DNA from 3 places in the Anaerostipes sp. 494a genome. Region 2 is predicted to be linked to each of the others. Evidence: predicted binding sites of a transcription regulator. Region 2 holds the regulator's gene; each other region holds the start of a gene.
What was found. Region 2 encodes HrcA, which represses chaperone genes, less so after heat shock. Its sites were predicted from a motif close to TGTTAGCACTCNNNNNNNNNGAGTGCTAACA; they were not measured.
Positions count from the first base shown of each region.

Region 1: a site for HrcA is predicted at 3,203-3,233, ahead of BHF70_RS08315 (Hsp20/alpha crystallin family protein). Genes of this name have one in related genera too.
Region 3: a site for HrcA is predicted at 6,286-6,316, ahead of BHF70_RS11350 (co-chaperone GroES). Genes of this name have one in related genera too.

Region 1 is NZ_MJIF01000001.1:1,646,262-1,654,474, forward strand. Features, by position in the region: gene lon (endopeptidase La) at 1-42, shown strand, start outside; gene BHF70_RS08300 (glycerate kinase family protein) at 75-1,235, shown strand; gene BHF70_RS08305 (DMT family transporter) at 1,237-2,130, shown strand; gene BHF70_RS08310 (DMT family transporter) at 2,271-2,903, shown strand; gene BHF70_RS12370 (EamA family transporter) at 2,919-3,146, shown strand; gene BHF70_RS08315 (Hsp20/alpha crystallin family protein) at 3,367-3,807, shown strand; gene BHF70_RS08320 (DnaJ C-terminal domain-containing protein) at 3,909-4,877, shown strand; gene BHF70_RS08325 (4Fe-4S dicluster domain-containing protein) at 5,004-6,452, shown strand; gene BHF70_RS08330 (MarR family winged helix-turn-helix transcriptional regulator) at 6,636-7,061, shown strand; gene BHF70_RS08335 (HAD hydrolase-like protein) at 7,150-7,398, shown strand; gene BHF70_RS08340 (ferredoxin domain-containing protein) at 7,531-8,076, shown strand; gene BHF70_RS08345 (PHP domain-containing protein) at 8,121-8,213, shown strand, end outside.
Region 2 is NZ_MJIF01000001.1:164,822-173,034, forward strand. Features, by position in the region: gene BHF70_RS00935 (BlaI/MecI/CopY family transcriptional regulator) at 78-449, shown strand; gene BHF70_RS00940 (M56 family metallopeptidase) at 442-1,833, shown strand; gene BHF70_RS00945 (hypothetical protein) at 1,848-2,300, shown strand; gene BHF70_RS00950 (hypothetical protein) at 2,407-2,592, shown strand; gene BHF70_RS12575 (hypothetical protein) at 2,903-3,430, shown strand; gene BHF70_RS00960 (hypothetical protein) at 3,449-3,676, shown strand; gene hrcA (heat-inducible transcriptional repressor HrcA) at 3,905-4,936, shown strand; gene grpE (nucleotide exchange factor GrpE) at 4,953-5,528, shown strand; gene dnaK (molecular chaperone DnaK) at 5,588-7,450, shown strand; gene dnaJ (molecular chaperone DnaJ) at 7,473-8,213, shown strand, end outside.
Region 3 is NZ_MJIF01000001.1:2,256,863-2,265,075, forward strand. Features, by position in the region: gene BHF70_RS11330 (ATP-dependent Clp protease ATP-binding subunit) at 1-2,120, shown strand, start outside; gene BHF70_RS11335 (endosialidase) at 2,190-2,603, shown strand; gene radA (DNA repair protein RadA) at 2,628-3,986, shown strand; gene BHF70_RS11345 (glutamine--tRNA ligase/YqeY domain fusion protein) at 4,079-5,740, shown strand; gene BHF70_RS11350 (co-chaperone GroES) at 6,371-6,643, shown strand; gene groL (chaperonin GroEL) at 6,666-8,213, shown strand, end outside.

The DNA.
Region 1 (8,213 bases), 1.5 Mb from region 2:
GAAACAATAGAGCAAGTGTTAAAATATGCAGGATGCAGATAGTGAACCTGGTATTAATGTAGTGGAGTGAAAATATGAAAGTAACCATTGCCATAGATTCTTTAAAAGGCAGTCTTTCTTCTATGGAAGCAGGACATGCTATTGCCGAAGGAATAAAAAAGGTCTGTCCAAAAGCTCAGATCAGCGTTCGTCCGCTGGCTGATGGCGGAGAAGGAACAGTGGAAGCTTTAACCCAGGGTATGGGTGGTGTCCTAAGGGAAGTTCATGTAACAGGTCCTTTAGGGACACCGGTTGATTGTAAGTATGGAATTCTTATGGAGAGTAAAACAGCCATTATTGAAATGGCAGGGGCATCAGGAATTACATTAGTACCCGAAGAAGCAAGAAATCCGCTGAATACTACTACATATGGAGTAGGAGAAGTGATTCTGGATGCCATTGAAAATGGATGCAGGCATTTTATTGTCGGAATAGGAGGAAGTGCTACCAATGACGGTGGTATTGGAATGCTGCAGGCATTGGGATATGGAATGCTTGACAAGGATGGTAATCAGGTAGATTTTGGTGCAAAAGGATTAAAAGAACTGGTGATGATTACAGATGATCATGTGGTGCCAGAGTTAAAAGACTGTACATTTCGAATTGCCTGTGATGTAACCAATCCACTATGTGGGAAAGATGGGTGTAGTGTCGTTTTCGGCCCGCAAAAGGGTGCTGATCAGCATATGATTTCCAAGATGGATCGGTGGTTATCTGATTATGCCAGTCTGGCATGTAAAAAGTATCCAAAGGCTGATCCTGGATATGCCGGAACGGGAGCTGCAGGAGGACTGGGATTTGCATTTTTAACTTTTACCAAGGGTACATTGGAATCAGGAATAAAGATTGTTCTTGAAGAAACAAAACTAGAAAAATTTGTGAAAAATGCAGATGTTATTGTGACCGGAGAAGGACGTTTGGATGGTCAGACAGTTATGGGAAAGGCTCCTGTTGGAGTTGCCGGGATTGCAAAAAAATATAACAAACCAGTCATTGCTTTTGCAGGTGCAGTCACAGAAGATGCGGTAGAGTGTAATCAGGCAGGTATTGATGCATTCTTCCCGATTTTAAGAGAAATTTCAACATTGGAAGAAGCAATGGATTCTTCTAATGCAAAAAGAAATATGATCAATACCAGTGAGCAGGTTTTTCGACTGATCCACTTATCAAAGCAGATGAGAAAGGATTTAGATTAACGTGAAAGACGCAACACAAAAGAAAGGATATCTGCAAGTCTTTCTGGCAGGTATATTATGGGGAACCATTGGCTTATTTGTAACGGATATGAGTCATAATGGAGCATCATCAGCTTTGACCAGTTTTTTAAGAATATTTTTTGCATTTTTGATTTTGTTAGTGATTACTGTTTTTAAATTTGGATGGAAGTCTTTGATTATCCCCAAAAGAGATTTGTTATCATGTGCTCTGCTTGGATTGCTCTGTCAGGGAGTTTATAATATTTTTTACAGTTATGCAGTTGTTATGACAGGAGTAACAATAAGTGCAGTATTACTAAATGTAGCACCGGTGTTTACTGCATTGGTATCTTATGTTTTATTTTCGGAAAAAATCACATGGATTAAAGGGACAGCATTAGTGATTAATGTAATCGGATGCAGTCTTGCGGCAACAGGTGGACATATTTCATCGGGTACTATTTCACTGATAGGGATCCTATTTGGTGTTGCAGCTGGTTTTTGTTATTCTCTGACAGCAATTATTGGAAGAATTGCCGGTTCAAAAATAAATGCATTTGTTGTCAGTACATATAGTTATTTTTTTGCAGCAGTATTTCTGGCGGTTTTTATGAAGCCATGGAATATGTCATTTTATATTGAAAAAGAAGTATGGATCATAGGATTTCTTTATGCACTGATTCCTACAGCAATCGGTTATCTGTTATATTATATGGGGGTACAGAAAATTAGAGAAAGTAGTAAAGTTCCGGTGATTGCATCAGTGGAAACAGTTGTGGCGGCAGTACTTGGTATGCTGGTATATCAGGAACAGATCAGAGGAATGAATTTCTTAGGGATTTTACTGGTTATGGGTTCTGTTGTATTAATGAACCAGCCATTAAAAAGAACATAGGGTAAATTGATTTATTGACATCATATAATTTTCAAAGTATATTAATTAAAAAGCAGACAAAGAAGCCTGAAATAACTTCTTTGCCTGCTTTGTTCTATTTTAGAATTAAAAAATCAAAAAGAATCTGGAGAGGAAGACAAATGAGGAAAAAATATACATATGCAATTATTACAGTTTGCATTTGGTCAACTTTGGCGGCATTGGCTAAGAAACTGTTACTGGATATACCAAATTTAGAAGCACTGTGTATTAGCAGTTTTTTTGCATTTTTATTTTTATTGATGGTAAATATTAAAAGTGGAACAATCAACCAGATGAAAAATTATTCAGTAAAAGAATATGCAACTATGAGTGGATTGGGATTTATTGGATTATTCCTTTATAATGCACTATATTATTATGGATTATCACAGCTAAGTTCTCAGGAAGCATGCATATTAAACTATTTATGGCCTATTATGCTGGTGATATTTTCATGTATCATTTTAAAAGAAAAATTGACAATAATGAAAATCATAGCTATGATTAGCTCTTTTTTGGGGATAGTTATACTTTCTCTGGATAGTGGGAGTCATTCTTCTGGAAATGTATCTTTGGGGATGATCAGCTGTATTGTGGCAGCAGCATGTTATGGATTGTTTTCTGTTTTAAATAAGAAAGCAGACTGTAATCAGAATATTGCCATGATGATAATCTGGCTGATCACAGCGGTCTGTGCACTGGTATTTGGTGCACCAGTGGAAAAGTGGATTCCAATTCAGGGAATACAGTGAATCGGAATTCTATGGATTGGAGTGGTAATAAATGCTGTGGGATATCTTCTTTGGGCACTGGCGCTAAATGGAACTGAAAATACGGCAGCGATTGCTAATCTTGCATATTTCACGCCATTTCTATCATTGATTATTTCTGCTGTTTTTCTTAAGGAAAAAATACATATTCGGACAGTTGTGGCATTGATTTTTATTATTGGAGGAATTTTACTTCAATATGTGTATGACAGAAAAAAGGGATGAATCAACGCTCTGAGATATTTCAAATGTACGGCGTAGGTTAAAAAATTTTTCAAAAAAATTAGCACTCACCTGTTGACAGTGCTAACAATAGGTGTTATATTACATATAGAACAAAGGAAGAGGTAATAAAAGGAACCGAATTCATAGTTCAGGAAACCAGGCACATGAGAACAAACTCATAGTGTTAAACATAGATTGTTAGAAAAAGGAGAGATGACTTATGATGATGCCTAGTATTTTTGGAGGAAACTTATTTAATGACTGGATGGATTTTTCATTTCCTGATTTTGACGAGAAACTTTATGGTAAAAAGACTGCAGCTGTTATGAAAACAGATGTTAAAGAAAAAGACCATGGTTATGAAGTATCTATTGATCTGCCAGGATTCAAAAAAGATGAAGTAAAAGCAGAATTGAAAGATGGATATCTGACAATTTATGCAGCAAAAAATGTAAACAATGATGAGAAAGACAAAGACGGCAAATATATCAGACGTGAACGTTACAGTGGTAATATGAGCAGAAGCTTTTATGTAGGTGAAGAAGTTACGGAAAATGATATTCATGCCAAATTTGAAAATGGTATTCTGATGCTGGATATTCCAAAGAAAGAAGAAACAAAGAAGGCGGAAGAAAAACGATATGTAACTATTGAAGGATAATAACAAATTAAAAATGGTATTTCCCCGGGATGATTCCCGGGGATACTTTTATCTTTTATTACAGGAAACCAAACTGTCAAGGTATATAGGGGGTGGTAACATTGGCAGCAAAGAGAGATTGTTATGATATTCTGGGAATCAGTAAAAATGCGGATGATGCACAGATCAAAAGGGCTTATCGAAAACTTGCGAAAAAGTACCATCCGGATATGAATCCCGGCAATTCTCAGGCAGAACAGAAGTTTAAGGAAGTAACAGAAGCTTATGAGGTTTTAAGTGATCCGAAGAAGAAAAAGTTATACGATCAGTATGGATATGCAGCTTTTGATGGAACAGGCGAAGGAGAGAATCCTTTTAATGGAAATCAGGGAAATTATAGAGAATATCATTTTGAAAGTGGAGACATGGATGATATTTTCGGGGATATTTTTGGAGGAATGTTCGGGAATAAGAAAAAAGCTTCACAAGGATATAGAGGATACGGATTTCATGATGGGTTTGGCGGACAACATTTTCAGCAAAAAGGCTCTGATGCAGAAGCAGAAATATCCATCAGCTTTGATGAAGCGGTTTCAGGTTGTACAAAGACCATACATCTCCAGTCTTCTAATGGAGGTGTTCAGTCTCTTCAGGTTCGGATTCCAGCTGGTATAGATACAGGAAAGAGTATCCGGCTTCGTGGAAAAGGCAATTCGGGCCTTGGCGGTGGCGAGCCTGGGGATCTGTTGCTGAAAGTAACCGTGGGAACCAAACCAGGATATGAGAGAAAGGGAATGGATGTATATACAACAGTCAGCATTCCTTTCACCACAGCAGTATTTGGAGGAGAGGCTGTGGTAGAAACACTCTATGGAAATGTTGTTTGTAAAATCAGGGAAGGAACCCAGTCTGGAACGAAAATCAGACTTCGTGGAAAAGGTATTGTATCTATGAAGAATTCCTCTGTTCGCGGGGATCAGTATGTAACAGTACAGATTCAGGTTCCTACAAATTTAAGCCCGGAAGAGAAACAGAAACTTATAGAATATGACCATATTGTAAAACGAAAAAACAGAAAGCATGCAGTATAAAAAGAGTTAAAAAATCTAAGGATAAATACTACGAAAATAAGCAAATTTGTGTTATAATAAATATGTTAAAAAAATGACAAACAATGGCGGACTGGTAGAAAAAATAAGGAAATGAGGGAAAAGATAATGCTCGCAGACGCAAATTTGTTAAAAATTAAACATGCTGTACTTTATGAAGTTGCCAAACTTGCTTTTGAAGGTACACTGGAAGAGAACAGAGATAATATTGCCATGGAATTAATTCCTGGTCCAACACCACAATTTAGGTGTTGTATTTACAAAGAACGAGAGATTATTCGTCAGAGAGTTCGTTTAGCAGAAGGAAAAGCTCCAGGAGTGAAAGATGATGGAAATGTCATTCAGGTTATTTCATCTGCATGTGCAGACTGTCCGATTTCCAGTTATGTTGTTACGGAAAACTGTCAGAATTGTATCGGAAAAGCATGTATCAACGCATGTAAGTTTAGTGCTATTGAGAGCGGAAGAAAACGTTCACATATTGATCCATCAAAATGTAAAGAATGTGGACAGTGCGCTAAAGCATGTCCGTATAATGCTATTGCATATCTGCAAAGACCTTGTAAATTCAGCTGTCCGGTAGATGCCATTACATATGATGAACATGGTATTTCCATAATTAATGAAGAGAAATGTATCCGTTGCGGACAATGTATTCATAGCTGTCCGTTTGGTGCTATTGGTTCTAAAACATTCATTGTAGATGTAGTTGAAGCACTGAAGTCAGACAAAAAGGTTTATGCAATGGTTGCACCTGCTACAGAAGGACAGTTTGGCGAAAAAATTACAATGAGCAGCTGGAAGAATGCAATGAAAGAAGTAGGATTTGATGGATTCTTCGAAGTAGGGCTTGGCGGTGATATGACAGCAGCCTATGAATCTGAAGAATGGGCGGAAGCATATAAAGAAGGTAAGAAGATGACAACCTCCTGCTGTCCTGCTTTTGTTAATATGATTCATAAGCATTTTCCAGAATTAAAAGATCAGATTTCCACAACAGTTTCTCCGATGTGTGCAGTATCAAGACTGATCAAAGCAAAGGATCCTGATGCAGTAACTGTATTTATTGGGCCATGTCTTGGAAAGAAATCTGAAGTTGTAGATCAGAAGATTGAAGGAAATGCAGATTATGTATTAACCTACAGTGAAATTCGTGCCATTATGAAGGCAAAAGAAGTTGTTTTAAAACCGGCAGAAAATGATTATCAGGAATCTTCTGTTTATGGTAAAAAGTTTGCGACTTCTGGAGGAGTTACAGAAGCTGTAATTCAGAGTCTGAAAGAATCTGAAGAGGAGATTGATGCAAAGGTTTGTAAGGCAAACGGAGCAGCAGAATGTAAGAAGGCATTGTTGTTCCTGAAAGCTGGAAGATTACCGGAAGACTTTATTGAAGGTATGGTATGCGAAGGTGGATGTGTCAATGGACCAAGTTCATTTAACAAGCCAAATGTCAGCAAAAAGAGCAGAAATGCATTATTGAGTCAGGCAGATAAAAGAGAAATTCATGAAAATCTGAAGAATTATGATATGGATTCATTCTCTATGCATCGTGAATAAAATTTTATAGACGAATATCCTGCAGATAAATTTCTGCAGGATATTTTTATTACATAGGAAATTCCTTTGAATTTCCTATGTAATAAAAAATGTTCCGCGCGGATGTGCAAAAGAAAACAATTATTGACAAAATAAAGAAAAACACTTATAGTGTATATACACGAAAAGTAATAAGAGGTATATATGACACAAGTTAAAAGAAAAAAAAGCAGTTGTTATTGTATTAATTTAAGACAGGCAGCAAAGGTCATCTCAAACTTATATGATGATGCACTGAAATCGGTTGGGATTTCTGTGACCCAGTATTCATTATTGAGCAGTCTTGGGCATATGGAAAACTGTAATGTTAGTGATTTAGCGAAATATGTAGGACTGGAAAGGACAACTTTAGTGCGTACATTAAAACCTTTGACAGCAAAAGGCTTGGTGGTGGACGTATCAGAACCGGGAGAGCGGGATCGAAGATTGCGTCTTACCAATCAGGGAAAAACTGTTATTCGGAAAGCAAAAGAGTTGTGGAGTGAATCACAAAGGGAAATAGAACGTCGTATAGGGAAAGAGGATGCAGCGAAATTAGAAGAAATATTACTTCGACTTTTGGAGCAATAATTATATATAATCTATCAGCGGAAAATCCCGCAAAGCGGGATTTTTTTCTTAAAGAAATATGTGTATATACACGAAAAAGGAGGAAGCGATGAAAAAAGCAGTTATTTTTGACATGGATGGAGTAATCTCTGATTCTGAATATATAAATATTTTGGCAAAGCATAAATTATTGCAGAGCTTGGGAATCGAAGTTGATTGGCATTATCATGATCAATTTCTTGGAACGACTTATGAATTTATGTGGGAAAAGATGAAAGAAGAATTTCATTTACCAGAAGATGTCTCCTATTATGTTGAGACAGCAGAAAAGAAAAGCCAGATTCAGAAATTTTTTTAAAGGCAGCATCAATGCTTAAGGAAAAGCCAGAAGCTTTAAAACAGGATTTAACTCTGGCAGATCTTGTTGTATCGGATTTTGATACATTGACAATAGAGCAATTAATGGAAGATTAAAAGGAGGAAAAGTGTTATGATTTATAAAGAAAAACAAATGGAAGAACAGGCGGTTTTGCAAACAGCAGCCAGAATGTGTGCAGCGGCGAGAACAGCTCCAAAAACCAAAGGAATTGATGATATTCAGACGATGGTTCTTACTGGAGAAGATAAAGACCGGTTAGCGGACGAAATGGAAAAAATCGGGCAACGGGATTTTGGAGAAAAGGCAGAGGACTGGTATATAAGAGATGCACGCAATGTAAAAGCGGCAGATGCCATTATATTAATCGGAGTAAAACGTACATATCGAGGAGTACAGAAATGCGGATTCTGTGGATTTAAAGATTGCGGTGAGTGTAGAGCTAAAAATGGAAGATGTGCATTCCAGTTTGTAGATCTGGGAATTGCACTTTCGTCTGCGGTGGCAGTGGCGGCGGATGCAAGAGTAGACAATCGAATTATGTTTTCAGCAGGAAAGGCAGCAATGGAAATGTTTGACACATCAGATGATGTAATATGGCAGGGAATCCCGATCAGTGTGTCTGGAAAAAATGTTTTCTTTGACCGGAAGAAAAAATAAAAAACTGGAGCAAATTACATAAACAAAGAGGAAAGGTGTGAAAAATGAAAAATTACATTGATTTGCATATGCATAGTATATATAGTGATGATGGAGAATATATGCCGTCCAGACTGGTAGAAATGTGTGCAGAGAAG
Region 2 (8,213 bases):
TATGTCTAAAAATTTAGTTGTAATGATAAAAAAGCAATGATATAATAAAAGGATAAAATATATAGGAGGAAGTAAAAATAGAAAAATTAACGGATGTAGAACAGCTAATTATGCGGTGTATTTGGGAATACGAAGGTGAAATGCCGTTTTTGGAGCTGGGAAAGAAATTAAAAGAAAATTTTCATAAGGATTATAAAAGAACAAGTATTCGAACATATTTATTTCGATTAGAGGAAAAAGGATATATTAATGTCGAAAAGAGAGGAAGGCAGTCTTATATTCAAACTTTGATTCCGGTGGAAACTTATAAAAAAGAGCAGGCAGCGGAAATTCTGGATATATGGTTTGATGGTTCGGCAAAGCAGTTTCTCAGTGCGTTAGGAGGAAGGCTGTCAGAAGATGAAAGTCAGGAACTGAAAGGATTATTAGATGATATGGACTTTGATTAAGATAGTAATAGAAATATTTAGTGCAATTTTTTTATGTGCAGTACAGGGAACGATTTTATATTTATTATGGAAAACTGTTGGAAAGTATATGGAAAGAAAAGATTATGTAGAAGTCAGTTATTGGATGTGGAAAGCTGTACTACTTGTTTTCTTTTTTCCAATTACATGGATTTATATGCTGAATATGGAAACAAAACGATGGCTGTTTTGGCCGACAAAAACATTAGGTATTGTTTTTGGGATTTTAGGAATTCTATGGCTGCTGGGTTGTTTTACAGCGGTGATACAGCTATTCAAACAATACCGGAGAATTCAAAAAGATGTAAGAGAAAGTCTGCCGTGTCTGCCACAGACGGAAGAAGTTTTGGCAGAAGTGAAACGAAAATTGGGAATCCGAACACATATTTCTGCAGTTATACAACAAAAAGCCGGAAGTCCTATGCTATATGGAATTTTTCAGCCGAAAGTCATTCTTCCGAAGGAGTATAAAAAAGAAGAATTGGAGGTTATTTTTTATCATGAATTGATGCATGTAAAACATCATGATCTGATATGGAAACAATGGACGAATGTTACCTGTTGCATCTACTGGTTTCAACCGATGGTAAAAAATTTGTTTGAACAAATGGATCAGTGGGGAGAGACCTATTGTGATATGGCGGTTAGCGAAAGAATCCGGGATATTAAATATTATTTTACCGTGATTATAGATATTTCTATGGAAGTACCGGTATATGGAGTTTATACAACTGCCGGACTGTATGAAAATAAAGAATTGCTAAAATTGCGAATGAAGCGAATGCAGTCTTACCGAAAGCAAAAGGTACATAAAAAAGGAGTGGCAGCACTTTTACTGTTCGTGGTTCTGGGAATCAGTGCAGGAACCGTGACGGTATCGGGGGCGGCATTTGTAGAGGGATATAATATTGTATATGAAAAGACGGATATTGATTTAGAAGAAGCCGGGTTTGTAGAAGTAAAAGACACACCGAGAATCCGGGGCGGGAAAGAACGGAATCATCCGAATCCGGGAATTCGAAAAGTGACGACGCGGAAAGAAAAACCAAGACCGGAAAAGGCAGAATCAGTAGTTTGGGATGTGGTACCGGGAGAAAGAATACAGACGGAACCGGGATATTTGAAAAAAGGAATGGAAGTAGAAATTGCTGTATCGACCGGTTTTGAGGAAGAGAACCCTGAGACGCAGGTATCTATCGGAATTATTGATTCTCAAGGAAAGGAAACTTATGCAGAAAAAGGATTTGACTTTTGTAGAATATTTACAATAAAAAAAGACGGTTATTATAGAGTTTTTATGGAAAATTGGGGAAAACAAATGGGAGATTTTGGAGGATATTATTGCGTCAATGTGAAACAGAAATAAAAAAGGAGATAGGTATGAGGTGGAAAAAAGGATTATGTATTATGATGTCAGTATTATGTTTCTTTGGAATAGGGAATAAGGTAAGTGCAGCGGAGAATTCTAATGCGGATTTGGAGTATTCTTCGGTGATTCTGGAAGATGGATTTACGGAAGAATGGACAGAAGATACAGGGATTTCTCCGTTTGCCGTAAAGACAGGAGTGAATTGGACGGTAAAGCCAAAAACTTTGAAAAAGAGCGGGGGATTTAAGAAAAAGGCAGGAAGCACAATTGAAATTAAAATTAGTGTGAAGCCGGAGAAAAAGGTTTTGATTGGTATTATAAGAGGAAATACACAAAAAATTTATCAATCTACGACAATGGGAGTTTATAAAACATTTAAAATTAAGGAAACGGATACATATCATGTGTTTGTTCAAAATTGCTCATCTGGCAGTATTCAGGCGATTGGATATTATAGGAAATAATGATATAGTACTGTTCAAAATACAACAAGTAAAGTGACTAAAATTTTAGTTGTGTTAACTGGAGGATAATGTTATAATAAAGAAAATAAATGAAATTTAGGAAAGAATGAAGAATATTACGAATAAAATATTTAACTCCTGTGCATTTCAGGGTACCAGTATCATAGATGGAGATGCATTGAAAACCTATGTGAATATAATGAGAATGGTGGAGAATATGAAAGGATTATTAAGAATCAAAAACTGTAAAGGTATTTTTTGTGGTAACGTTTTTATTTATCTGTGGAACTAAAATTGGATTTTTTTGTGATATTTTGATGGAAATTGGGTGCATATGGATTGCCTGAGTGGCATTTTGTTTAGAAGAAGAAAGGAATGGTGATGCATATGATTGATAGAAAATCCATGTAATACAAAGGGTGCCAGCCTATTTTGTATCAAATAGATACAAACAACGTATCACATGGATACTCATATTGTAACAGAAAGTTTGAAAAATACAAATGTAAAAAAGATACTTTTTGACTGTATGATAGGAGAAAGATTATGAATAAGAAAAAATAATATCTTTTATAATAGCTGTATTTGTAAGTTTTACATCTGTGCCAGTTGCAGCAAATGTGGAACAGGAAAACGAGACAATAGTTCAAACAACTCATTCAATAAATACAATTTCTGCTTCTGCGGATTTAGTCTATCAATTAAACAAAGCATCGATTATGTTAGGAAATGGAACTATTAGCGAGGAAGAATATGCAGCCATACTTATTGATATCTATAATTTGGATAATAATATTATTAACAAAGAGAATGTGCTAAAAAGAGCTAGTAGTTCATACTATCCAGAAGTTCAATGTGGATACATTAATTATTCGGGTGTGAAATACTTATATAAAACAGGATTAAAAAAAGCTAAGACTGCTTCAGGTGCTATTTCCTTGTTGATTAGTGCAATACCTGGATGTGGATGGGGACTTTCAGCTGTTGCTGTAGCTTCTTCATATGGGGGCTACTCATCCTTGGAGAAAGCAGTTCATAAAGCTTATAGTAAAAAAAAGGGAATAAAAGTATACTATAAAATTCATAAAGCAGTTACAAGTATGAATAAGGTTAGATATGTTGTTGGATAAGATAGGGAGATGGTTATTATGAAAAATGTATTTAAGTTTAAAACATTTCGAAAAAATAGTATTTTTTTATGTTGTTTTCTAGTTGTGATTTCCTTATTGGACTATTTTGACAAAACAATTCCATCTACTATCGATGAAATCATAACAAAAGACATATTACTTTTTATTCTGTATTTTTTACTATGTTTTATGATTGATGTGGTAAAAGAGAAAAGGAATAAGAAAAATAAAAAAAGTAAAGAATAGAAAATGAAGAAATTAGCTGCCACAGTCCTTGGTTTTAAGGACTGTGGCAGCTTGTTGTATTCTAAAGTTTTATGTCTGAACGCAAATATCATTTTATGCTTCAGAATAGATTAGAAAAATTTCAAAAAAATGTTTAGAAAAGGTTGACAATAAAAAACAAAAGTGATACCTTAAACATAGATGTTAGCACTCAGTGTTATTGAGTGCTAATAACAGGGAGGGAAAGATATGGAATTGAATGATCGTAAAAAGTTAATATTAAAAGCGATTATTGCCAATTATCTCGAAACTGGTGAGCCGGTAGGATCAAGAACCATTTCCAAACATCCGGATCTGAAGCTTAGCTCAGCTACCATTCGTAATGAGATGGCGGATCTGGAGGATATGGGATTTATTCTGCAGCCTCACACGTCAGCAGGTAGGATTCCTTCCGATGCAGGATATCGTTTTTATGTAGATCAGCTGATGATGGAGAGAGAAACTGATCATGAAGAAAAACAGGCATTAATTCAAAAAGTAGATAAGATGGAAGTCTTATTGAAACAGGTGGCTAATGTACTGGCAAGCAATACGAATTATGCAACAATGGTTTCTTCGCCTCATTATCAGAATGTAACATTAAAATTCGTACAGCTGTCTCAGGTAGATCACAGACATTTGCTGGCAGTTATAGTGACACAAGGGAACATTGTGAAGAATAAAATGATTTCTGTAGAGGAACCATTGTCTAATGAAGATGTTTTGAAGCTGAATGTATTGTTGAATACATTTCTGCAGGGACTTTCTTTACGAGATATTAATCTGGAACTGATTCAGACGATGCGTGATCAGGCTGGAATCCGACAGGATGTTTTGGAGCGGATTTTAGAAGAAGTTGCCAAAACGATTCATGAAGCAGACCGAATGGAAATATACACAGGAGGTGCTTCCAATATCCTGAGATATCCTGAACTTGGTAATCCGGATCGGGCAACAGAGATTCTGGACACATTAGTGGAGAAAAAGGCATTAACGAAGCTGGTGGATACTACATTAGGTCAGGATGACAATCATCATGGAATACAGGTATACATCGGAGAAGAATCACCGGTACAGAATATGAAAGACTGCAGCATTGTAACTGCAACCTATGAGCTTGCAGAGGGCGGCACAGGAACGGTGGGAATCATCGGACCAAAACGTATGGATTACCGAAAGGTTGTAAAGACTTTGAAGGATCTTACAGAAGAACTTGACGATATTTTTAGAGAAAAAACCTGAGAAAGGAAGTGAAGGAATGAAAGAACAAGAAAAGAATATTCAGGAAGAAGAAAAAGACGTAGAAGAAACTGCGAAAAATATAGAAGAACCAGAAACAGTAAAAGAAGATTCCAAGGAGGAAACTCCAAAGGAAGAAACTGAGGAAGATCAGACAGCAAAACTGGAAGCAGAAATTGCTGACTGGAAAGACAAATATCAGAGACTGATGGCAGAATTTGAAAATGCTAGAAAGCGTACAGCAAAGGAAGCAACACAGCGCTATGATATGGGCGCTATGGGAGTCCTGGAAAAACTTCTTCCAGTAATCGACAATTTTGAGCGAGGGCTGGATGCAGTTTCTGAAGAAGAAAAAGATACAGCATTTGTTCAGGGAATACAGCAGATTTACAAACAGTTAATGTCTGTATTTGATGATCTTGGAGTTTCTGCCATGGATGCAGAAGGAAAAGAATTTGATGCAAATCTCCACAATGCAGTGATGCATATAGAAGATGAAGCATATGGCGAGAATGTTGTAGCAGAAGAATTGCAAAAAGGATACATGTACAAAGAAAACGTACTTCGCCACAGTATGGTAAAAGTAGCAAATTAAAGCCGTCAGGCGATATATTGTTTTATAAATTTTAGATAGATTTTAGGAGGAAATAGATCATGGGTAAAATTATTGGTATTGACTTAGGAACAACAAACAGTTGTGTAGCAGTTATGGAAGGTGGAAAACCTACCGTTATTACAAATGCAGAAGGAATGAGAACAACACCATCTGTTGTAGCATTTACAAAAACAGGAGAACGTGCAATTGGTGAACCTGCAAAACGTCAGGCAGTTACAAATGCAGAAAAGACAATCTCATCCATTAAAAGACATATGGGAACAGATTATAAAGTAACAATTGATGACAAAGCATATTCTCCACAGGAAATCTCTGCAATGATTCTTCAGAAATTAAAATCTGATGCAGAAAACTATCTGGGAGAAAAAGTTACAGAAGCTGTAATTACAGTTCCTGCATACTTCAATGATGCACAGCGTCAGGCAACAAAAGATGCTGGTAAGATTGCAGGACTTGATGTAAAACGTATTATTAATGAACCAACAGCAGCGGCTTTATCTTATGGACTTGATAATGAAGATGAACAGAAAATCATGGTATATGACTTAGGTGGTGGTACATTTGATGTATCTATCATTGAAATCGGTGATGGAGTTATTGAAGTATTATCTACAGCCGGAGATAATAAATTAGGTGGAGATGACTTTGATAATGTAATTACACAGTATATGTTAGATGAGTTCAAGAAACAGGAAGGTGTAGACTTATCTGGAGATAAGATGGCTATGCAGAGATTAAAAGAAGCTGCTGAAAAAGCTAAAAAAGAATTATCTTCTTCTACAACAACAAACATTAACCTTCCATTCATCACTGCAACAGCTGAAGGACCAAAACACTTTGATATGAACCTGACAAGAGCTAAATTTGATGAACTGACAGCAAGCCTTGTTGAAAGAACAGCAGGTCCTGTAAATGCTGCTTTAAATGATGCTGGAATGACAGCTTCTGAATTAAGCAAAGTATTATTAGTTGGTGGTTCTACACGTATCCCTGCAGTACAGGATAAAGTACAGCAGTTAACAGGAAAAGAACCTTTCAAAGGAATCAACCCAGACGAATGTGTAGCAATCGGTGCATCTATCCAGGGTGGTAAATTAGCAGGAGACGCAGGTGCGGGAGACATTCTGTTACTGGATGTAACACCATTATCACTTTCTATCGAAACAATGGGTGGTGTGGCAACAAGACTGATTGAACGTAATACAACAATCCCTACTAAGAAGAGTCAGATTTTCTCAACAGCAGAAGATAATCAGAGTGCAGTAGATATTAACGTTGTTCAGGGTGAAAGACAGTTTGCAAAAGATAATAAATCTTTAGGAAGATTCAGACTGGATGGTATCGCACCTGCAAGACGTGGAGTGCCTCAGATTGAAGTTACATTTGATATTGATGCAAATGGTATCGTAAATGTATCTGCAAAAGATTTAGGAACAGGAAAAGAACAGCACATTACAATTACAGCCGGATCTAACATGTCTGATGAAGATATCGATAAAGCTGTAAAAGAAGCTGCTGAATTTGAAGCACAGGATAAAAAACGTAAAGAAGCAATTGATGCAAGAAATGAAGCTGATTCTATGGTATTCCAGACAGAAAAAGCTCTGGAAGAAGCAGGAGACAAAGTAGATCCAACAGAAAAAGCAGCAGTTGAAGAAGACCTGAAGGCATTAAAAGACCTGGTAGAACAGACAAAAGATCAGGAAATGACAGATGCACAGGTTGAAGATATGAAAGCTAAAAAGGAAAAATTAATGACAAGTGCACAGAATCTGTTCGCTAAAATGTATGAAGCAGCTGCTCAGGCTCAGCAGGGAGCACCAGAAGGTGCAGCAGATGCAGGGCAGACAGCAGGTGGAGCAGATGATAATGTAGTCGATGGTGATTACAAAGAGGTTTAAGATAAAGAGAAGGTAGACGAATATGGCAGATAAAAGAGATTATTATGAAGTACTTGGTGTAGACCGGAATGCTTCACAGTCAGACATTAAAAAAGCCTACCGAAAACTTGCAAAGAAATATCATCCTGATACTAATCCAGGAGACAAAGAAGCAGAAGCAAAATTTAAAGAAGCTTCTGAAGCATATGAAGTGTTAAGTGATTCTGAGAAAAAAGCGCAGTATGACCAGTTTGGTCATGCTGCCTTTGAACAGGGAGCCGGCGGATTTAACGGTGGCGGATTCGGCGGATTTGATTTCGGCGGAGACATGGGTGATATTTTTGGTGATATTTTCGGAAGTATGTTTGGCGGCGGTCAGAGAGGCGGTGCCAGACAGCAGAATCGTCCTGCACAGGGTGCACATGTCCGTGCAAGAATTCATGTTACTTTTGAAGAAGCCGTTTTTGGTACATCAAAGAAAATTGAAATCACATTAAAGGATGAATGTAGTTCCTGTCATGGAACAGGAGCGAAAGCCGGAACAAGTCCGGAAACCTGTCCGAAATGTGGAGGCCGAGGTCAGATAGTTTATACTCAGCAGTCAATGTTTGGAACTGTTCAGAATGTACAGACCTGTCCGGAATGTCATGGAACAGGAAAAGTCATAAAAGAAAAATGTCCGGAATGTCATGGAACAGGATATACCAGCAGTCGTAAGACCATAGAGGTTACTGTGCCGGCAGGTATCGATAATGGGCAGAGTATCAGAATTCGTGGAAAAGGA
Region 3 (8,213 bases), 2.1 Mb from region 2:
ATGGAGATAATGAAGCACTGGAGGTGTTAAAAAAGAATAAGATTGCACTGGATGGAATCTATACAGATATCCTTGTGACGGCAGGAATGGATTATAAAGTCGCCAAAGCGGAGTTTACAGAAGCAATCAATTCAGATATTTATGAGGGAGAGGGATCAGGAGATACTATACTGGAGCAGTACAGCACTGACCTGACAGAAAAGGCTTTAGAAGGACAGCTGGATCCTGTTATTGGAAGGATAGAAGAACTGGAACGTCTAATGCAGGTTTTAAGCCGTCGCACCAAGAATAATCCATGTCTTATCGGAGATCCTGGTGTTGGTAAAACAGCAATTGTAGAGGGATTGGCACAGAAAATCTCAAGTGGTATGGTACCATCACTTTTGAAAAATAAGAGAATTCTTTCATTAGATTTGACAAGGGTCATTGCGGGAACAAAATATCGTGGAGAATTTGAAGAGCGTATGAAGAGAATCGTTACGGAAGTAACAGAGGATCCGTCAATTATTTTATTTATAGATGAGATTCATACAATGATTGGAGCAGGTGGCTCAGAAGGGGCAATGGATGCATCCAATATATTAAAACCTGCATTGGCAAGAGGAGATTTTCAGCTGATCGGGGCAACTACCAGCGAGGAATATACAAAGTATTTTGAAAAAGATGCAGCGCTTGTAAGAAGATTTCAGCCGGTTAGAATTGAAGAACCATCCATTCAACAGACTGTGACGATTTTAAAAGGATTAAAATACAGATTTGAGGATTATCATAGAGTGCTGGTACCAGATGAGATTATAAATTTTATGGTTACATTATCAGATCGGTATATCAGTGACCGTTTTCTGCCAGATAAAGCAATTGATTTATTAGATGAAGCATGTGCAAGGAAACGTATGGGACTGTTGAAAAATTCTGAAGATTTTTATGAGGAAAAAAACCAGATCGAAATGCTGGTGCAACAAACAGAAGAAGCAATCTCTGACGGGGATATGGTAAAAGCCAGAAAAATTAAAGAAGAAAAACTGAAACTGCAGAAAGCTTTAGACAGCAAAATTAAAAGAATAAACAAAAAGCAGAATATTATTCCTGAGATTAATGAAGAAGATGTTGAAAATATAATTGCTTTGTGGACAAAAATTCCTGTTAATCAGTTGAAAAAAGGAGATCTGGAACGTCTTCGTAATCTGGAAAAAGAATTGCACAAGCAGGTGATTGGACAGGACCAGGCGGTTAAAGCTGTGGCAAAAGCAATCAAAAGAAGCAGAGTTGGATTAAAAGATCCAAAACGCCCAATTGGATCATTCCTGTTTCTTGGTCCAACAGGAGTTGGTAAGACAGAATTATCTAAAACACTGGCAAAAGCAATGTTCGGACGGGAAGAGGACCTGATTCGTGTAGATATGTCAGAATATATGGAAAAGCATAGTGTGTCAAAGATTATCGGATCTCCTCCAGGATATGTAGGATTTGGTGAAGGAGGACAGCTAAGTGAGCAGATTCGAAGGCATCCATATTCTGTTATTCTATTTGATGAAATTGAAAAAGCACATCCTGATGTATTTAATATTCTTCTTCAGGTACTTGATGATGGACATATTACAGATTCCAACGGAAGACAGGTAGATTTTAAAAATACAGTGATTATTATGACATCCAATGCAGGTGCCAATCGTATTATTGCACCAAAACAGTTGGGATTTGCTGCATCTATGGATAAAAAGAAGAATCATGAAATCATGACTAAAGGTGTAATGGAAGAAGTTAAACAGATTTTCAGACCAGAGTTTCTCAATAGAATTGATGAAACTATTGTATTTGCAGTGCTTACAAAAGAAGAAGTAAGAGAAATTGCAAAATTATTTATTAGTGATGTTAAAAGTCGTTTGATGAACAGTTATCAGATTTCCCTGAAAGTAACTCCAGGTGCCCTGGACTGGCTGGCAGAGAAAGGCTATGATGAGAACTATGGAGCAAGACCTCTTAGGAGAGTCATTCAAAGTGAAATTGAAGATGTTCTTGCAGACTGGATATTAGAAGGAAGATTAAAAAATGGCAGTCAGATGACTATTGGTAAGAAAGATAAAAAACTGACATTTTCTGTAAAGGAAGCTAGTAAATAAATAAGAAATATTATATAATAATAAAAGTATAAACGGTGCGTAACCAAACATTAATAGGAGGATAAAACAATGGCAGTGGTAACTGAATTATTTCGCAGCGAAGAGAATGGAACCCTTTGCTTTGGTGACTACACATTAGCAGCAAAAGCTAAAAAAGGTGATATCGAATTTGAAGGAGATATCTACAAAATTAAAACATTTAAGACAATGACAAAGCTGGATAAGAATGGACAGCTGATTTTTGAATCTGTACCTGGTTCAGCAGTACATAATTTTGTAGCTACAACAGATGGGGTTGCATTTGATATAGAATCTGACAGTGATGTTCAGGTTACTTTAGAGGTGGAACCACAGCAGGATTATAAAGTATATATTGATAATACGAATATTGGAACAATGAAAGCAAACCTTGCCGGAAAATTAACAATGGGAGTAGAGTTAAGTGAAGGAAGAGCTGTTTCAGTAAGAGTAAAGAAACAATAAAAGTATAAGAGGACAGGGGAATCTATGGCAAAGCAAAAGACCGTATATTTTTGCAGTGAATGTGGTCATGAATCTTCCAAGTGGATGGGACAGTGTCCTGCCTGTAAACAATGGAATACTTTTGTAGAAGAAAAGATAACAGCAGCCAAAAAAGGAGGGGCAAAGCCTGTAAAGGCTTCTGCCTCTCCTATGAGTATATCAGAGGTTACTGTTCAAAACGAAGAACGATTTCCAACAGGGATTCATGAATTAGATCGTGTACTTGGAGGAGGAATTGTGACCGGTTCTCTATCTCTGGTAGGTGGAGATCCTGGAATAGGAAAGTCAACTCTTCTTTTACAGGTATGCCGCAATCTTACTAATCAGGGTAGAAAAGTCTTGTATATATCCGGGGAAGAATCAATGCATCAGATTAAAATTCGCGCAGAAAGGATTGGTACATTTGAACAGGAAATGTTACTTTTCTGTGAGACAGATTTAGATGCAATCTGCAGTGCGATTCTGAAAACTAAACCACAATTTGTGGTGATTGATTCTATTCAGACTATGTACAGTGAAGAATTATCTTCTGCAGCAGGAAGTGTGTCCCAGGTACGGGAAGTAACATCACAGATGATGCGAATTGCAAAAGAGGAGAATATTGCAGTATTTATCGTTGGACATGTAACCAAAGAGGGTGTTGTTGCGGGTCCAAGAACATTAGAACATATGGTAGATACTGTGCTTTATTTTGAAGGAGAGCGGGAAGCGGTATATCGAATTTTAAGAGGTGTCAAAAATCGTTTCGGTTCAACAAATGAAATAGGCGTATTCGAAATGTGTTCAAATGGACTGATGGAGGTGGAGAATCCTTCTAAGACCATGCTAAGTGGTAGACCATTAGATGCATCTGGCTCTGTAGTAGTTTGTTCCATGGAAGGAACCAGACCGATTTTAATTGAAATTCAGGCATTGATTTCACCTACCAGTTTTCAGATGCCCAGAAGAACAGCGGTAGGTATTGATTATAACAGAGTGAATCTTCTAATGGCTGTATTGGAAAAACGAGTTGGATTACAACTGGGAGGCTGTGATGCCTATGTGAATCTGGCAGGCGGAATGAGACTTGGAGAACCTGCAATTGATCTTGGTGTTATAATGGCTATTGCATCCAGTTACAAGAATATGTCGATTTCGCAGGATACGATTATTTTTGGAGAAGTAGGACTGGTTGGAGAAATTCGTGGAGTATCTGGCGGGGAAGCAAGAATAAAGGAAGCTGAAAAGCTGGGATTTAAAAGATGTATTCTGCCGCAGGCTAATGTAGATCAATTAAAAATTTTCACGAATATGAAACTAATGGGCGTATCAAATGTTCTTGAAGCCTTGGATTTAATTGGCTGATAAGAGAAAAATACAGAGTATGTGGAGATATACTTGATTATATTGTGCAGATAATTTAAGATAAGGAAAGAAATATCATATGGAGGACAGACATGGAAGAAACTGTATCAAAGAATTTTATAGAACAGATTATTGATAAAGATATAGAAGAGGGACATTGTAAAAAAGTGGTTACAAGATTCCCGCCAGAACCAAATGGGTATTTGCACATTGGTCATGCAAAGTCTATTTTATTAAATTATGGATTGGCTCAGGAGTATAATGGAGAATTTCATTTTCGATTTGATGATACCAATCCAACAAAAGAAAAAGAGGAATTTGTTCAATCTATCAAAGAAGATGTAGAATGGCTTGGAGCAGATTACAAAGAACACATTTATTTTGCGTCAGATTATTTTGATAAAATGTATGAATGTGCGGAATTTCTGATCAAAAAAGGAAAAGCATATGTATGTGATCTGACACCGGAACAGATCCGTGAATATCGTGGAACATTGACAGAACCTGGAAAGAACAGTCCATATCGAGATCGTACACCGGAAGAAAATCTGCAGTTATTCCGTGATATGCGTGATGGTAAATTCCCGGATGGAAGTAAAGTACTTCGTGCCAAAATTGATATGACATCAGGTAATATGAATATGAGAGATCCGATTCTCTATCGTATTGCCAGAATGGAACATCATAATACAGGTAACAAGTGGTGTATTTATCCAATGTATGATTTTGCCCATCCATTGGAAGATGCTTTTGAGGGAATTACACATTCTATTTGTACTTTAGAGTTTGAAGATCATAGACCATTATATGACTGGGTGGTAAATGAATGTGAATTTGAAAATCCGCCAAAGCAGATTGAATTTGCAAAATTATATCTGACTAATGTGGTTACTGGAAAACGATATATTAAAAAACTGGTAGAAGATGGAGTTGTAGATGGATGGGATGATCCAAGACTTGTTTCATTGTCTGCGTTGAGAAGAAGAGGATATACTCCTGAGGCTATCCGTAAATTTATGGAACTGGTAGGAGTAGCAAAGAGTCACAGTTCAGTGGATAATGCAATGCTTGAGTATTGTATCCGTGATGATCTGAAGTTAAAGAGACCTCGTATGGCAGCAATCCTAGATCCGATTAAACTGGTTATTACAAACTATCCAGATGATCAGATGGAATATGTGGAAGTGCCGAATAACCAGGAAAATGAAGAGATGGGAACAAGAACTGTTCCATTCTGTAAAGAATTATATATTGAAAGAGAAGACTTCAAGATTGAGAAACCGAAAAAATATCGTCGCCTCTATGTAGGTAACGAGGTTCGTCTTATGAATGCATATTTTGTAACCTGTACAGGATATGATGCTGATGAAGATGGAAATGTAACGACAGTTTACTGTACTTATGATCCTGCATCTAAAGGTGGCAACAGTCCTGATGGAAGAAAGGTCAGAGGAACCATTCACTGGGTAGCAGTTCCTACAGCAGTTCAGGCAGAAGTAAGATTATATGAAAATATCGTAGATGAAGAAAAAGGTGTTTATAACGAAGAAGATGGTACTATGAACATTAATCCAAATTCATTGACGATTATTGAAAATGCTTATGTAGAACCTGCTTTGAAAGAATTCAATCCAGGAGACAGTTTCCAGTTTATGAGAACCGGTTATTTCTGTATTGATACAAAGGATACCACAGAAGATCATCTGGTATTTAATCGAATTGTAAATCTGAAGAGTTCATATAAACCAAATTAAAACAAAAATTCACATGCTTCTCGGAACGCTTCCTTCGCTGGCGCTTCGTCCAGATGTGTCCGAGTTCGCAAGTGAGATTTTATAGTAGAAATAAAAATGAGATGTCTTATAAAAAAATAAGATGTCTCGTTTTTGTTACTTAATGAATGAAGATATATTAAAGTTAAAAAATTCACATGCTTCTTGGAACGCTTCTTTCGCTGGCGCTTCGTCCAGATGTGTCCGAGTTCGCAAGTGAGATTTTATAGTAGAAATAAAAATGAGATGTCTTATAAAAAAATAAGATGTCTCGTTTTTGTTACTTAATGAATGAAGATATATTAAAGTTAAAAAATTCACATGCTTCTTGGAACGCTTCTTTCGCTGGCGCTTCGTCCAGATGTGTCCGAGTTCGCAAGTGAGATTTTATAGTAGAAATAAAAATGAGATGTCTTATAAAAAAGTAAGATGTCTCTTTTTTATTTACATCAGTGGAAAAGTTTACACATTTTTTATAAAAAAGGGGGTTGCATTTTTTTTCCTCGGTGTTATACTAAGAAACATAGAGTTAGCACTCGGTTAAAGTGAGTGCTAACAATAAAAGATAAAAAATGACAATTTTCTAAAAATTTTTTTGGAGGTAATACGATTATGAAATTAACACCATTAGGAGACAGAGTTGTTCTGAAACAGTTAGAAGCAGAAACAACTACAAAATCTGGTATTGTTTTAACAACAGCATCTCAGGAAAAGCCACAGGAAGCAGAAGTTATCGCTGTTGGTCCTGGAACAGAAGATGTGAAGATGGAAGTTTCTGTAGGACAGAAAGTAATTTATTCTAAATATGCAGGAACAGAAGTAAAATTAGAAGATGATGAATTCATTATCGTAAAACAGAATGACATCTTAGCCGTTGTAGAATAATTCATTTGGAGGTATGTAAATCATGGCAAAGGAAATCAAATACGGAATTGAAGCAAGAAAAGCACTGGAAGCAGGAGTAAACCAGTTAGCAGATACAGTGAAAGTAACAATCGGACCAAAAGGACGTAACGTAGTTCTTGATAAATCTTTTGGAACACCATTGATTACAAATGACGGTGTAACAATTGCAAAAGAAATCGAACTGGAAGATGCTTTTGAAAACATGGGAGCACAGGTAGTAAAAGAAGTTGCTACAAAGACAAATGATGTTGCTGGAGATGGTACAACAACAGCTACAGTTCTTGCACAGGCAATGATCAATGAAGGGATGAAGAACCTGGCAGCAGGAGCTAATCCAATTATTCTTCGTAAAGGAATGAAAAAAGCAACAGAAGCAGCTGTAGAAGCAATCGCAGAAATGAGCAGTCAGGTAACAGGAAGAGATCAGATTGCCAAAGTAGCAGCAATCTCTGCTGCAGATGAAGAAGTTGGAGAATTAGTAGCAGATGCTATGGAAAAAGTATCTAATGATGGAGTTATTACAATCGAAGAATCTAAGACAATGAAAACAGAATTAGATTTAGTAGAAGGTATGCAGTTCGATCGTGGATATTTATCAGCATATTTCTCAACAGATATGGAAAAAATGGTTGCTGAATTAGAAAATCCATATATTCTGATTACAGATAAGAAGATTTCTAATATTCAGGACATTCTTCCATTACTGGAACAGATTGTACAGGGTGGACAGAAGTTACTGATTATTGCAGAAGATATCGAAGGAGAAGCATTAACAACATTAATCGTTAACAAGTTACGTGGTACATTCTCAGTATGTGCTGTTAAAGCTCCTGGATATGGTGACAGAAGAAAAGCAATGTTAGAAGATATCGCTATTTTAACAGGTGGTACAGTAATTTCTGAAGAAGTTGGAATGGACTTAAAAGATGCAACTTTAGATCAGTTAGGACGTGCAAAATCTGTCAAAGTTGAAAAAGAGAATACAGTCATCGTTGACGGTGAAGGTGATAAAGATGCAATTCAGGCACGTATTGGACAGATTAAAGGTCAGATTGAAGAAACAACATCTGAATTTGATAAAGAAAAATTACAGGAAAGACTGGCTAAATTATCTGGTGGAGTAGCAGTTATCCGTGTTGGAGCAGCAACAGAAACAGAAATGAAAGAAAGTAAACTTCGTCTGGAAGATGCTTTAGCAGCAACAAAAGCAGCAGTAGAAGAAGGAATCATCTTTGGTGGAGGATCAGCATATATTCATGCTTCCAAGAAAGTTGCAGAAGCAACAAAAGATCTGGAAGGAGACGAAAAAACAGGTGCAAATATCATCTTAAAAGCATTAGAAGCACCATTATTCCAGATTGCAGTAAACGGTGGATTAGAAGGAGCTGTTATTGTAAATAAAGTAAAAGAACAGGAAATTGGAATTGGATTTGATGCACTGAACGAGGAATATGGAAATATGATCGAAAAAGGAATCATTGATCCAGCCAAAGTTACAAGAAGTGCATTACAGAATGCAACATCTGTAGCATCAACTCTGTTAACAACA